DNA from 3 places in the Schinkia azotoformans genome. Region 1 is predicted to be linked to each of the others. Evidence: riboswitches for the same ligand, from Rfam matches in the RefSeq annotation. Region 1 holds a riboswitch; each other region holds the start of a gene.
What was found. A riboswitch is a leader RNA that binds a small molecule or an ion and turns the genes downstream of it on or off. The one in region 1 is predicted to bind cyclic di-GMP.

Region 1 (5,033 bases):
CTTTAATCATTTCAACAAATAACAGATACACAGCTAGATTACCGACAAGTAGAATAATAATAGTCCAAGTAAAAATAAGAATATGGAGTTTTGCTTTTAATGTCATCGGTTATTCTCCTTGATCGTAAAACCGACCCCGCGGATTGTATGAATTAATGGCTCATGAAAAGGTGCATCAATTTTTTTCCGCAAATAGCCAATATATACATCGACAACATTCGTATCTCCTAGATAATCAAAGCCCCAAACCTTTTCTAAAATTTGCTCGCGACTCAAAACATGGTGATGATTCTCTAATAAAAAAGTCAGCAAATCAAATTCCTTTTTTGTCAGCTCCACTTTTTCACCACCACGGATAACCTCCCGAGTAAGGAGATTAACTTTTAAATCAGCTAAAACGAACTCATCCTCATTTTTCTGTTTGTGTTGAAGCTGCTGTTTTGTTCGGATCATTACTCGAATGCGTGCTAACAGCTCTTCCATATCAAAAGGCTTTGTCATGTAATCATTTGCTCCATGATCGAGTCCATTTATTTTATCCATTACAGAATCACGAGCAGATAGTAAAATAATGGAGGTTAGCTGGTCAGACTTTCGAATCCGTCGCAATACTTCAATCCCGTTTAATTCCGGTATCATAATATCAAGGATAATTACATCCCATGACTCTTTCAGGGCATACTCTAATCCTGCACGTCCATTAGCCGCAATTGTCGTCTCATATCCTTCATGCTTAAGTTCAAGCTCCAGTATTCTTGCAATTTTATCTTCATCTTCGATAATTAATATTTTATGTTTCATTCTTTTCCCTGTTATGTTCTATTATTCAGCAAAGCCGAACGCATTCTTACCCTTAATTTTTATTTTGTACATAGCCGTGTCCGCTTTATTTATGAGCGCCGTAGGCTCCTCTCCATCTTTTGGGTACGTGCTAATTCCTATACTTACTGAAAGTTTTATTGGTTTTTCATCTATTATGAATGGATCTTGAAATACCTTTATAAACTTACTAGCTACTATCGAAGCATCTTTTTCATCTTTTAATTGAATTAATACAGCCGTAAATTCATCTCCGCCCAGTCGTGCAAGCGTGTCGATACTCCGGATGCATCCCCGTAAACGCCGGGCTGCTTCCCTTAGTACCATATCGCCTACTTTATGGCCATATGTATCATTGATCTCCTTGAATCCATCAAGGTCTAGAAACATAATCCCCAGTTTATCACGGTTTCTGTGGGCATAATTGATTGCCCATGCAAGCCGATCATTGAAATAAAGGCGATTGGGTAAACCCGTAAGAGAATCATGCATAGCACGATGTCTACTAATCTTTTCAGTAGTCTGAATTTCTTTTAGCTCAACTTCCATTTCCTTTATTAAATTTTTCAACTTATAAACTCGGTTATAAGTTGTCGTCATATCACTGATTTGTATAAGGGCATACGTAAGATCTTCCTTATACAGTGGTTCTATGTGCAGGTTCTGCTTAATAGTGTTCTCATCAGTCACATCTTGTGGAAGGAAAAATGCTTTATGCAATGTACTTGAACAAAATCTACTTTGGCCATGAAAAAGTACATTTTGTAGTATCTCTGAATATACTTTCATTCGGAATCGCGGACAAATCTCTGTTAAACTTTTCCCAATCACCTCTTCAGCCTTGAAGCCAGTTAACCGCTCTACCCATTGATTCCAAAGGAGAATATTTAAATTCTTGTCTATGATGACCATTCCAACATTTACTTTATCTAAGGATTGGAAAACTAGACTATCCATGGATTTCCTCCAGTAATTCATCTATTTTTTTCAGCAAGCTAGATATTGAATCCATACTTAATGCAATCACGATTGCGCCTTTTATATTCGTCTCGGCAAGTGAAAAAGAAGTTTGTAAAATAAGGACGTGAACCTCATTTTGAAGGAATGTTGTTTTATCCCCCTTGGCTATTGAAACAAGCTCAATATCTGGCAACGCATACTCAAGTCTCAATCCTAGGAAATTACCAAATTCGCCAATTATCGCATTAAGAATCACATTGCTGATCTCTTTTAATACATCTAAATCAGTATCCATCAAGCTTTTAGCATCCGTATCTAAATCTGAAGTTATCTCCCCGAGGCATGTATTTACTAAGATTTTAGCTTGGTCTATCGGGAACATCAAGATTGCTTTTCCACGAAATTCATGACCGAACTTTAATGAGGATGTGATCAGGTGCCCTTCACTCATAAAGATATTAAATCTATGATCTTCAGGATTAACTTCAGTTGTAGAGACCAATTCAACTTTTGGAATCGCTAGATCAATTTTTTGTTGAACCATTTCTGATAACATACTTGCTGCCTGCCCAACATATACATTCACAAGTTCAGTTAATAAATCCCGCTGAAGTTCATTCAACATTAAGTTAGACCCCCTTGATAAGATTGATGAGCAAATCTGCTTTTTCACCTGTTACAGGTTTATTTATGAATCCTAAAATTCCAAGCTCCTCAATTTCATCTCTAGTTGCTTTTTGAACATCTGCGGAAATAACAATCACTTTCGTTTCCTTATCTATTTCTCTAATCTTTTTCAACAAATCCTGACCACTTAAATTAGGCATCAACAGATCTGTCGTTATCAAATCCGGCTTATACTCTTGGTACAGATTGAAGCCACTTTCCCCATCATTTGCTGTCAGTACTTCACAATTTGGAATATTTTCAAGGATGACTTTTTTTATAACATTTCTTACAAACATTGAATCTTCAACAATTAATATTTTCATAGACTCTTCCCCCAATTTATTTTGGAATACAAAAAAACCGACTTGATTTCAAGCCGGTTGCACTACTTGCTCTGAATCACCCAAGTGCCCAAATATAGGAGATTCTTCATAGCATCTTTTCATATTATTTAATAAAATTTACCTAAATTTTACCTTTGCAGATGCTAAATTTCAATAGTTTTTATAATGGTGTTATAATATTTTGATTTGAAAGATTATTGTAATTTTGATAAATTGCGCTGAATTTGAGCAAAGTGTTTGCTCGCATGTTCCACAATTAAATGGTCCACTATAAAGGAAATCGGCTTTGTGCCGAAGTTTGGATTGCGGCTTGGTGATTCAACTGCTAATGTTGCTTCGTCAAGCTCAGCTAGTTTTTCTGATACAAATGGCTTGATTTCTTTTAGTTTTGCTAGTACATCAGAAACAGTACGAGTTTCAGCTGCATCTACGGCAGCAAGACGTCCTGCATGGGTAAAGTGTCTTCCCCATTCTGTTCCTGGAGCGGCCATAATATTTTCAATTTCCTCAATCCAATAGGGAAGGGCTTCTTCAACATGACAAATGATTTGCATAATAGACCATTCTTCCGGAACCGGATGTTTGCGGATGATTTCTTCTGATAAACCTTCTACAGTTTCAATGATTTGATCAAGAGACTTCTCTACAGATTGAATGGATTCTTGGATTGTCATTAGTTTTTCACCTCAACAGCTGCTTTTTGAACTTTATTTTCAAGCACACCGACTCCATCAATACTAATACTTACAACGTCCCCATCCTTTAAGAATGACGGTGGATCCATCGCCACGCCGACACCACCTGGAGTACCAGTCAAGATCACATCTCCTGGTTCAAGTGTCATTAGATTAGATAAAAACTCTACTAAATATTGCACAGAGAATACTAGATTAGCAGTGTTTGTATGCTGTCTTTCTTCTCCATTTACAGTTAAAACTACTTCTAAACCAGATGGATTTGTTAATTCATCCGTTGTAACAAGCCATGGTCCCATTGGTGCCGCTCCATCAACTGATTTACCTTGCAACCATTGGATTGTCCGGCGTTGAATATCCCTATAAGTAACATCATTAACAATTGTATATCCTGCTACATAATCAAGTGCTTCCTCTTGAGAAACGTTTCTTGCTCTTTTTCCAATAACAAAAGCAAATTCTGCCTCATAGTCCAATTGTTCAGAGATTGGGAAGAATGGAATATCGTCTTCTGGACCAATGACAGTGTTAGAAAACTTTGCAAACACAACTGGGAATTCAGGAATTTGACGTCCCATTTCTAAAATATGCTCACGATAGTTATGACCAACACAGATCATTTTGCCCGGCTCTGGAACCGGAGCGCCAACTTTGACATCCTTTTTTGCAAATACAAGTGTACGTCCTTTATATTCCTTGTTTTCTAGTGCAAAATGAATGGCCTCGTTTGCATATTGCATGCTTTCTTTGCCGCCTTGTAAAAATCCAGTCATATCATTTGGAACATAAGCTTCTGCAATTTGTTTAGCGCGAATTTTTCCTTGCGAATCTTGTAATGCTTCATAAGCTGCGTTTAAATCTACAACGTTTTCATTTGTTACAGCTCCAATTCTAGTAGATCCTGCAACTGTAAATGTAATTAATTTCATATCAATTTCCTCCCTTTTTAATTCGGCTAATATTTCACTATAGATAACAATGTTCACTATATTGATAATTTATACTACCTCTAAGATAAGTTAATTCACGGATTATTGTCAATAATTATATTTATCTATATATTAAGTTTTAAAAGTTTTCAATTTATATATGTGTACACGAAAAAAAGAACAAAAAAAAGAAGCTATCACTGCTCCTTTTTCATGACTACAGCACTTCCTTCAAGTACCAGTTCGTCCCGATCATTATAGACATTTGTTTCTATAGTTAATATTTTTTTATCTTGGCGCTTATCTATTACCTTTCCCACTACCCTAATTGTGTCCCCAATACGTACTGGCGCTGTAAACCTGCAATTTTGAGATAAATAAATCACGTTTTTACCAGGTAAAATTGTGCCAAGTAACGTAGAAATAAAGCCTACTGTTAAGACCCCATGAGCAATTCTTCCTTTGAACATTGTCTTCGATGCATAGTCCTCATCAAGATGAATCGGATTTACATCTCCAGTTAATGCTGCAAAGTCAAAGAGATCCTCATTGGTTACTCTTCGCGTGAAAGAAGCGGCATCTCCAATCTCTATTTCTGCGAATAGGCGCTCTTTCAC
Region 2 (5,033 bases), 300 kb from region 1:
AAGGAGGTTGATCTAAGGGTTCGAAAACCTGTACGAAAATCTCCAAGACTGTTCTAAAGGAGGGACAAATAATGAATTTTAAAGTTGATAAGCAAAAGGCATTAGAGTTAGCAAAAGAATTAGGATTAGATGTTTCATTTGGTTCAAAAAATCCTGGCGTGATAATGGGTTCAGGGGAACATAAAGATTTTAATGATTTCTTCCCAGAAATAAACTATGAATTCAATCAAGCAAAGTTTATTACAAAGGACTCAGGGGAGTTATCTAACTTGTCGAAGAACATCACTATTAAATCAAGTGATAAAAAGACCCAAATGATTTCAGTAATAAGCATCGATAAGGATTTTGTTACTGACAGTCATGGAAAATGGTCTTGGGCTTCTTAAGGAGTATAGAATATGAAGGCAGTATTACAATTTAGAGATTATCATGTATTAGAAACAACTTATAAAAATAACCCGTACAAAACCGTGGAAGAAGAAAAACCTTTACACCCCAACATCTTTTTTAAACTCGATGTAAATCCCGAAAATATTAGTCAGGCAATTGTGGGACTCGGTATTGAGTTGGGGGATAGTAACCTAAAAGAAACTAGTTTTTATGTAAAGGTACGAATATCTGGCTTGTTTGAGATATTATCTGAAATTGACGTGGTTAATGAAAATCAAATTATTAATTTTTATAAGGTGAATGCAGTAGCAATACTATTCCCTTATTTACGTAGTCTTGTGTCAGACATTACTAGCAAAGGTAGTGAGGCACCTGTAATTTTACCAACATTGAACATAGCCGCTATGATAAATGAAAATGAACTTGAGGAAAATGAAGATGAATTTGCAGAATTAGAATAGGGACCTTAGGCATGCATTGAGATGGTCTATATTCTTATTCTGCTTATTTTTTTGTAATTAACTGAATATTTTGACATTAAATACGACATTTATGGAACATGGGGGCGGTTCGCGTGTTCTAATTTGAGCCGTTTTTTGCTTGTGGCTCTGTTATCAATCTTAAATTATAGAGATATGTGATTACGGTCATAAGAATGTACCACTTCTGCCATGTTTTTTACCAGCGATTGTCATAGGTTTTACCACTTGTTGCTAACATATTTACCAATGGGGTAAGATCAGGAAAACATGGATTATAACTTTAAGGGACCTGAAAGATAAAAAAGTCTAATACCTCCATATTTTTACCGAGGAATTAGACTAATGATCTACAACAATCGCGTCCGATTGTGGAATAGCAAGGAGTTTCTATTAGCTGGTTTAGTGAAATCTAGATTAGATGTGTTCAACATATTCTGCAACTAACCCATCTGGATGCTTAACGATCATATTCTTTCCTGTAGGAACTCGAGAGGGTTCTCTAATTATTGTTGAACCATTGTTTTCTAAGAAATTTTTAAATTCATATACTGAGTCCACTAAAAAAGTAACTTTTGTCTGTTTAAAAGGTTTTAAATCTTCTTCTTTACCGGAAATAAGTAATAAGTCATCAATCGATGCTAATTCTAAATTTTTTAGTGGCATTTCAAATCTCATATCAACGTTATGGTTTGTTAATTTTTCATAAAAAGCAATTGCAGAGTCAAGTTCGTTTACATAAATGCGGACCAGCTTTTTTAAAATCTTCACCACAAATCCTCCTCGTATCTCATTTAATTTGTTTACCACTATTTAACATTATAAAGATCCCTTATTCAACTGAAGGATGGCATATATACAGTATCGGTAAAAAAACATTGAAATGATGCACCTTTTATCATTGTTTATATGTAACCGTAGAATGGCGTTTAAGGACTTGACTTGGAGCCTCTGTGGGTACGATTTGTCTTGAAAGGCTGAAGCAGTTGTTTCATCAGGCAAACGAGCCTATCATACCCACCTCTCCAAGTAAAGTCCTATCGTTGTTTACGTTGTAAACTATAATTATTTACTGAATAAGTAAACAAAGATAGAAAAGGGCTGATTTTGTTTCGTTATTTACGATGATTACGGTCAAAAATCATACTGTATATATATTTGTCTTTAGATTAATAACTACAATGACAATTGGAACATCCCATCGGTTCTTCAATTATGACACCTAAATCAAAAAGAACGCACCCTCGGAATAAAGAAATGCGCCCAATTGTTGAAGAAGATACTGGTATTTATCATATTTATTCAGATAACGTTCAAACTATTAGTTTTAGGTGCCTTATTATTGTAATTGTAAAATGAAAAACGCAAAGAGGAAAGTTTTGTTTTTGTTCTTAAAAGGAAGCCGATTGGAAGCGCCTTTTCCCCCAAGCCTACATCTTCTGAGAGGATTTATTGGCTAGATGATGTATTTCTACTTTGAACTCTCCCTTGTTTCCTATTTTGTTCAAACAATTGGAACAATAGAAGAAAGGGCATTTTTCAGCCATAGAATCATATAGGCATTTTGTTAAGTGAAATAGTTTTTTCTTCTCTTCTAAGTTCTATTCACCCTGAAAAAGCCCCTTCTCAATTATTTAAGTTGGGGCTCGATACTTCTTAATTAATCTTTTCAGGCATACCTAGATAGTATCCTTGAGCCATACGTACACCTATATCTCGTGCAGTATTTAGACTTTCTTCATTCTCTATTCCTTCCAGTACTAAATTTACATTTGTATTGTCACAGTACGAAAGTACAGATTTAATCATGTCTTGCTTATTTACAGATTTCTCAAGGTTTTTAGAAAAATATCGATCTAGTTTTATATAATTTGGTTCAAATTCAATTATTGATTGCATGGAAGGCCAGCCTTTACCAACATCGTCAAGGGCAATTGAAAATCCATACTCTTTTAATAATTTTACCCTTTCAAACAATAAATTTAAGTCGAAAGTATCAGTTTCATTAATCTCAAAGATTATGTGTTGACAGGACTCCTTGAATTTTGTAAAAATATCATTTAGAAATGCAGGAAAAGTTTTATTTATAAGAGTCGATGGGAAGACGTTTATAAATAACTTTAATTCTTTTTTCATAAACCTTCTATTTATGAAATGGGAACTCGTTAGGGCTTTATGGATAGACTTGGTGTCTAGATCATAGAGCCTATTTGTTTTTTTTGCCTCACTAAATATAAAATCAGGAGAGCCCATATTTGTTCTTAACAGGAATTCACCACCAATTGATGAATTATCATTCAGGTTATATATGGGTTGAAAGTAATGTTCAAATTGATTTTGATCAATTAAATTATTTAATAAACTTTTAGTCTTCAAAAATCTCTATCCTCCTTTCAATGGCAAAATAAAAATCCACCAAAAAGGTGGATTAGAAAAGTTTTTACATAACCATCTCTTTGGTAACCCGGCTACCATAGTTGTAATAACGTTAGGCCCGTGGCTTTGCGTCCCTATTTTTCAATAGGTTTGCCATTTAACTTTCGGTATGATATTTAATTTAGAATAAATTATATATCATATTGGTTGGAATTACCACTTGTTTTTTGGATAAAAGCACAGTATTGACAGATCCAAGAGAAACTTCGCTTCCCTCCAATATAGGTCCGCAGCCTCTTATCAAGGGTGCTATAAATATTGTATTGTTTCTGTATAACACGTAGATTATACGAAATGGCAAAGCCATTGAAAAATGGTGGCGCAAAGCTATAGGGACTAATGTTGTTTTACAACTATGTCAGCCAGTTTCCGAATACAACAAGTTTTATTCCGTCGATTTGTGTGGATTAAGGGGAGGAATCCATGTGTTGAAAATTTTTATGAAGGTCGGTTATTATTTACACCGTTATTTACAAGGATACAATGAAGTACTGTCAAATGACGCCTTATGTGAAGAACTTAAATCTAAGTTCAGATCTAAAGCAATATACCATGGGCATAAAGCTAAGAGTTTATTATCAAGATTTTAATGGAATGCCGGGACAGTTCTTGTGTTCCAATTTAATAATGGAATACAAGAACCGTCCCTATGTTCCTGGGATAATTAAAACCCGATAATGCACATGGCTGTTCGCTGCATTTGTTTTTCTAATATATATTGGGATTCTTGTAAAGAGATGCGTTGTCCATTTTTAAATGTGACCACTGATTGAACGCTTAGTTGGTCGGGAGATTTATATGTTGATATGTATTTGACATGATGATAGAAAATCCAGTTACATTCAAACGATTTTGGTGAGTGGGTTGGAAATGCAAAAATTTCGTCTTTTGGATTAATTGGAATGGGAACCTTTTGCTGTGAACCGGTCCTATAACTTACAGCTCTACGTCTTCCATCATAGGTAGAACCGCCTTCTAGACAGGCATCCTTGACAATTTGAATAGGTGTTTTTCGAACATAGAATTGTTGGTTTTCTTCAAGTACAAGTGTGGAGTATTCCGTATGAGCAACCGATAATAAAGCCATCGTATTTTGATTTACCTCATAATGATTGATGATTTGTTTCATAATGACACTCTCCTATTTTAGAATATTTTGATGATAGTTTAACAACTTAAACAATCGACATTTTCTTTTCTAATAGAAATAATATCCACTTATGAAAACGTTTGCAAATCATTGAAAAATAAGTACATGCAATATTTATTTAGGGAATTTTACCTTTTTTCTAGCTTTACTAGCATTTCGAATTGCGGTTTCATATCGTTAAAAAGCTGATCAATGCTAATGCCACGACCGACAAATATTTTATACAGAGTTAGAGCATCCGGTAATTTTTCACCTCGTTCAATCTTTCCTATATAGCTGTCGTCAAGATCTGTTTTTGAAACAAATTCTGATAATGTTAACTTTTTCTTACTGCCTTCATAACGTTTTTGTCTTAAAGTTTTACCAAATAAATTTCGAAACAGTTTTCTTCTTAGCATTCAATCAGCTCCTTAATAGGTTTGATTCTATTATCATTTAAAAAATTACATTTTTCCACACCCTATCGGTCACATTTTGTTCAAATTCTAAGATTTTTTTAGTTCATTTTTGAACCATGGGGTCGGGAACTCTGGCCCAAACTCAATCTAGTACTTTTTTAATATAGACTTATCCGCGTA
Region 3 (5,033 bases), on a different contig from region 1:
CCTTTGGGGCTTCAGGAACAATCAGCCTACATAGTGAAAAAGGGACACCTGTTACTTATGCTTGCTGTACCCTTGGTGAAATGGGACGTAATATGGGGAATCCGCCCGTTGCGAATCGCGAAACACTCCCATTAATTAGAAAAAATGAACTTATAAATGCAACTAAAGCTATTGGTATTACAGATTTAAGGATGCTAGGTTTACGTGATAAAACATTGGAATTTGAGGACATTGATGAGCTGGCCGATCGTTTTCGAGCCATTATTGAAGAAGTAAACCCATCACTCGTCATTTCATTTTACCCGGGCTATAGTGTCCACCCGGACCATGATGCTACAGGGGCAGCTGTTGTTCATGCAATGAAGCAAATGCCAAAAGAAGCTCGCCCTAAATTACAATGTATGGCATTTTCGAATGACTGTTTTGAAAAATTAGGAGAACCGGATTTAGTTGTTGATATCACTTCTGTTCAAGATAAAAAAATTGCCTGCATTCTAGCCCATGAAACGCAAACAAGTGCCGTTATGGAAAATTTGTCTGAAAAACTATTGAATAAGGATCCTGATGCATTAGCATGGATCAGTACTGAACGCTTTTGGACGTATAGATTTGCTTAAGAGGACTCGATTATGAGTTCTTTTTTTTGGGGTTCATCCTACTCTCTCTTTAAGTAAAATAGCTTTGCATATGAATGAAAGGTAGAGTATACTTTAATTGTATGTTCTATATAAAGAACGAATGTGTTTTTTAGAGGTTGCGTTCTTAATAAAATGTTGGAGGGAGGGATTTTCACTTAATTAATATTATGAAGGGGACATAATATGAATGGAAAGAAAATTCGGGACCTACGAATGAAGAAAGGGATGTCATTAACAGAGCTGGCAAAATTATCGGGAATTTCAAAGTCTTATTTGAGTTTTATTGAACGAGGAAAACAGACAAACCCAAGCATTGAAGTGATTGAAAAAATTTCAAAAGCATTAAGTGTTGACCTTCAATCATTACTAACTTCCAATAAACTACAAAAACAAATCGACCCCCAAAATCTAGACAAAGAAGTGATACAGCTGGCGATTGAAATGAGTAATTCAAATATCGATAAAGAAAAATTAAGACAGTTAATAAATCTGCTAAAATAAAAAGCTGGGATGAATTAGTAAAACCATTCCATCCCAGCTTCTTTTTTATTCATTTTCATTATTTTTCCGTTGTTCGATCTGCCATTTTGTGAATTCTAAAAATTCACGAAATTGTTCTTTACTTACCCCAGATTCTGCTGCTTCCTGAGCTAGCTTTATCCATTCCGGATCTAATGAATCTTCATTGGCCCCAGCATTTATAAGTGATTGAACACTTATATCTAAAACTGCTGCTATTTTTTCTAAAAATTGAACAGAGGGATTAGATTGAATATCCCGCTCAATCGAGCTTAAATAGGATTTTGCAATACCTGCCTTTGCAGCCAAATCTGATAGTGAGAGCCCCTTCTCTTTTCTAATTGTTTGGATACGTTTCCCTATCATTGATATCTCCCTAAGCGTATGATTTATAATAACATCTTATCATGAATGTTCATTATTAGAAAGGCTCATATCCTACATTTCAACATTGTCGCTATTATTTCTTAAAAATACCCTTATGTCCTCAATCGATAGTCCCATTGATTTTGCAACTAAAAGTAATTGTAACCACTCTAAATCAATTGTGGGTAGTTTAATGTCTTGAGTCTGAGAAGACTGTGTACTTTGAGTATCCATATTTCCCCCTGGTTTATTACTTTTGGTAGCCCAGCTATCAAAGTTATGCCTTAGATCTGTGGCTTTGCGTCCCTGTTTTGCAAGCAGGTTTGCCTTTTTCAAAGTATGGATTTTGACTTTCGAACAAAATCTTCTGTATTGCTAATAAGAATAATTTTTTATTGGATGCATCCCCCTTGTTGGATAAATTTATTAGTACTTTCGTTTTAGTGAATTAGGGAATTTGTAATAGTTCATCTAATTTTATTATAGGGTTTCCGATTTATTGCTACCTTTTCAGGGTGAAATATCGACAAAAATACATCAAACGTGGAAAGCCATATTTTTCTAATTCTTATAAAGATATGATATCATTTTAAGTAATACGTATGAAAGAAAGGATGTATAATTTGTCTCTTGAAAATGTAAAAGCTCATTTTAAAAAGTGGAATCGTGAAAAGGATGTCATGGAATTTGATACTTCAAGTGCAACGGTTGAACAAGCCGCTGAAACTATTGGGGTTATTCCAGCACGAATTGCAAAAACATTATCATTTAGAGGAGAAGACGAAAAAGCGATATTAATTGTTGCTGCCGGCGATGCCAAAATTGACAACAAGAAATTCCGCCAAACATTTGGTTTCAAAGCCCGAATGCTCACGCCGGATGAAGTTCTGGAACAAACAGGACATGCCATTGGTGGAGTGTGCCCGTTTGGCTTGGCCAATGATTTAGATGTCTATCTCGACGTCTCCATGAAACGCTTCGAGACCGTTTTCCCCGCCTGCGGAAGCACAAACTCCGCGATCGAATTAACAATTGAGGAAATAGTTCAATATTCATATGCAAAAGAGTGGGTCGATGTTTGTAAAAACTGGGAAGAAGATGGGTTAGAAGAAGCGGCTGTATAGTTTTGCTTCGATAGCAATAGGGGGAGGAACTGATGTTATCTATAACTGATGCAGCCAAAACAGAATTACAAAAAAGATTAAATAAATCAGAAACAAAGAAATTCATTCGTCTGCAACTACGCTTTAGTTGTTGGGTAAAGCTGAAATTAACTTTGGATGAATCCATTCACCCAAATGACGAAGAAATCATCATCGACGGACTCCATTTTATCATTGATAAAACCCAACTCCATTACTTTAACAATAACCAAATTGATTATGTGCCAGATCAAACTGGTTTTATGGAATTTGTTGCAGAAGCAGTCTAATTGTAAAATGTTTATAAAAAGTGCCCTATAGGGAAGTCATTGAAAGACTCTCTATAGGGCATTTTTACTTCATCTTAACCGGCTTTGCCGTCAAAATATAACGGTCAGGTGCAGTCCCAACAAATGTGAACGGGTAGCAGGTCGTCACTACAAGCTCTTCATTAGGAGCGGTCGATTTAATAATTGTTCGATCATCTGCATCGACTATTTTTGTACTCTCAATTTTGTATTCAAAGCTCCCGTAGGGGAGTTTAACAATAAAAACATCACCAACCTCTAACTCTCCCATTCTCCGAAAAACAGTATCCCGATGACCAGATAAAACAATTTGATCTCCTTCGGTTGGATAGGCTGTTCCTTTGTAATGACCAACCCCTTTTTCAAGGTCATTGTCAGATGTTCCTTCCACAATCGGGAGTTCAGCATTAAGCTTTGGAATTTCTAGAATTCCAACCGTTTCACCATGGAATGGATTAAATTCTTCATCTTTTTTTGTATGATGGTCTTCATTTAGGTGATTATTTATTTGTTGGTTATGATCCTCTAGAATCTTATAAGCCTCCTTTAGAGTATTTTTTTGTTCCTCCTTTGAATTGAAATATTGAAAAACACCAATTCCAATCAGGACAATACCAGCAATGATGATGATGATAGCTATTTTTTTGACCATTATCTTAATCCCCCCTCCAAGTTTATTCGTTCTACTATTGTTCAATATATAGAACGAATGGTTCTTTATAAAGTTATGAAAAAGTAAGGTAACAGGAGAAAAAAGGAGGAAAAGCTTATTTTTTGTTCGTTATTAAGAAAATAAGGCTAATTTTCAGATTTTTCAAAGTAATCCTTTTATCATATACTCAACTTGTGAGTTCGATATAAAGAACAAAAACAACAAACCGGAACATGGGAATTTAAACTTAATAACATGTTCGTAGAAAAGAACAAATGTGTAGGAGGCGGTTAATCATGGAGTACAAATCCACGAGAAAGGGGTGGAAATGTGAAAAAAGTATGGAAGGTCATTAGCGGGTTAACAACAACCATGTTATTTCTATTATTAATAGTTATGGTCATAGCTGTTATTTCATCAAAAGCCTCTGGTGGAGGACCGAACCTTTTCGGCTATCAATTAAAACCTGTTTTTTCTGGCTCAATGGAACCGACTTTTATGACAGGTTCAATTATTGCTGTAAAACCAGTTGAAGATCTAACTAGGTTAAAGAAAGATGATGTTATAACCTTTATGGAATCTCAAGATAAACTAGTTACCCACAGAATAATCGAGGTCATAGGTAATGGAGAAAATACAATGTTTAGAACTAAGGGTGATAACGTTGAATCCCCGGACTCGAATCCAGTTTTAGCTGGAAATGTAGTTGGTGAATATACTGGATTCACCATTCCAAATGCTGGTTACTTCATGGATTTCGCCAGATCAGCAAAGGGGGCAGTTATTTTATTAATATTACCAGGTGTATTACTTTTACTCTACTCGGCAGTATCAATCTTTAAAGGATTAAAAGAACTTGAAAAAGCAACTAGAAAAACAGAAAATGATAATCCGGTAATAAACGGTTGATCTTCCTATAAAAAAATAGGAATTCAATATAAAAAAACAAAACATACATACCTCGAAAATGACGAGGTAATAAATGAGGAGGAAAAGAAAAATGAGTATTAAAAAGAAATTAGGTTTAGGAGTAGCATCGGCAGCATTAGGATTATCATTAATTGGTGGAGGAACTTGGGCAGCATTTAACGACATTGAGACAGTTGGCAGTAGTTTTGCAGCAGGAACATTAAACCTTGATGTTAATAATGGTGATGGTGCAACGGCATTATTTGACCTCTCAAACCTGAAGCCTGGGGATACTATGGAAAGAGAGTTTTTATTAAGTAATGCAGGTTCATTAGCTATTAAAGATGTATTAATGACAACAGCTATAACTTCATTTACACAAGGTGAAAATGAATATGTTAATACACATGGTGCTACTGATAACTCTCAAGAAGATTTCCTTGATCAATTTAACGTAAATATTATCGATGTAGATAGACAAATTACCGTAGTTCAAAAT

Region 2: linked by a shared signal. The riboswitch ahead of P9E47_RS00025 (EAL domain-containing protein) and the one ahead of P9E47_RS01365 (response regulator transcription factor) in region 1 are both predicted to bind cyclic di-GMP.
Region 3: linked by a shared signal. The riboswitch ahead of P9E47_RS13265 (anti-repressor SinI family protein) and the one ahead of P9E47_RS01365 (response regulator transcription factor) in region 1 are both predicted to bind cyclic di-GMP.

The regions. Positions count from the first base shown of each region.
Region 1 covers NZ_JARSMD010000001.1:297,779-302,811, reverse strand. The annotation lists gene P9E47_RS01385 (sensor histidine kinase) at 1-106, opposite strand, end outside; gene P9E47_RS01380 (response regulator transcription factor) at 103-801, opposite strand; gene P9E47_RS01375 (GGDEF domain-containing protein) at 823-1,776, opposite strand; gene P9E47_RS01370 (chemotaxis protein CheC) at 1,769-2,404, opposite strand; gene P9E47_RS01365 (response regulator transcription factor) at 2,409-2,771, opposite strand; cyclic di-GMP riboswitch class II at 2,816-2,897, opposite strand; gene P9E47_RS01360 (DinB family protein) at 2,987-3,466, opposite strand; gene P9E47_RS01355 (fumarylacetoacetate hydrolase family protein) at 3,466-4,416, opposite strand; gene P9E47_RS01350 (MaoC family dehydratase) at 4,614-5,033, opposite strand, start outside.
Region 2 covers NZ_JARSMD010000001.1:573-5,605, forward strand. The annotation lists partial or broken gene P9E47_RS00005 (hypothetical protein) at 1-57, shown strand, start outside; gene P9E47_RS00010 (hypothetical protein) at 72-386, shown strand; gene P9E47_RS00015 (protein-export chaperone SecB) at 399-851, shown strand; gene P9E47_RS00020 (VOC family protein) at 1,287-1,640, opposite strand; gene P9E47_RS00025 (EAL domain-containing protein) at 2,526-3,245, opposite strand; cyclic di-GMP riboswitch class I at 3,325-3,410, opposite strand; cyclic di-GMP riboswitch class I at 3,592-3,679, shown strand; gene P9E47_RS00030 (competence protein ComK) at 3,970-4,434, opposite strand; gene P9E47_RS00035 (helix-turn-helix domain-containing protein) at 4,584-4,853, opposite strand.
Region 3 covers NZ_JARSMD010000021.1:83,238-88,270, reverse strand. The annotation lists gene bshB2 (bacillithiol biosynthesis deacetylase BshB2) at 1-617, shown strand, start outside; gene P9E47_RS13275 (helix-turn-helix domain-containing protein) at 822-1,139, shown strand; gene P9E47_RS13270 (helix-turn-helix domain-containing protein) at 1,185-1,523, opposite strand; gene P9E47_RS13265 (anti-repressor SinI family protein) at 1,596-1,757, opposite strand; cyclic di-GMP riboswitch class I at 1,779-1,861, opposite strand; gene P9E47_RS13260 (YbaK/EbsC family protein) at 2,147-2,647, shown strand; gene P9E47_RS13255 (iron-sulfur cluster biosynthesis family protein) at 2,680-2,955, shown strand; gene P9E47_RS13250 (class D sortase) at 3,020-3,625, opposite strand; gene sipW (signal peptidase I SipW) at 3,956-4,534, shown strand; gene P9E47_RS13240 (TasA family protein) at 4,626-5,033, shown strand, end outside.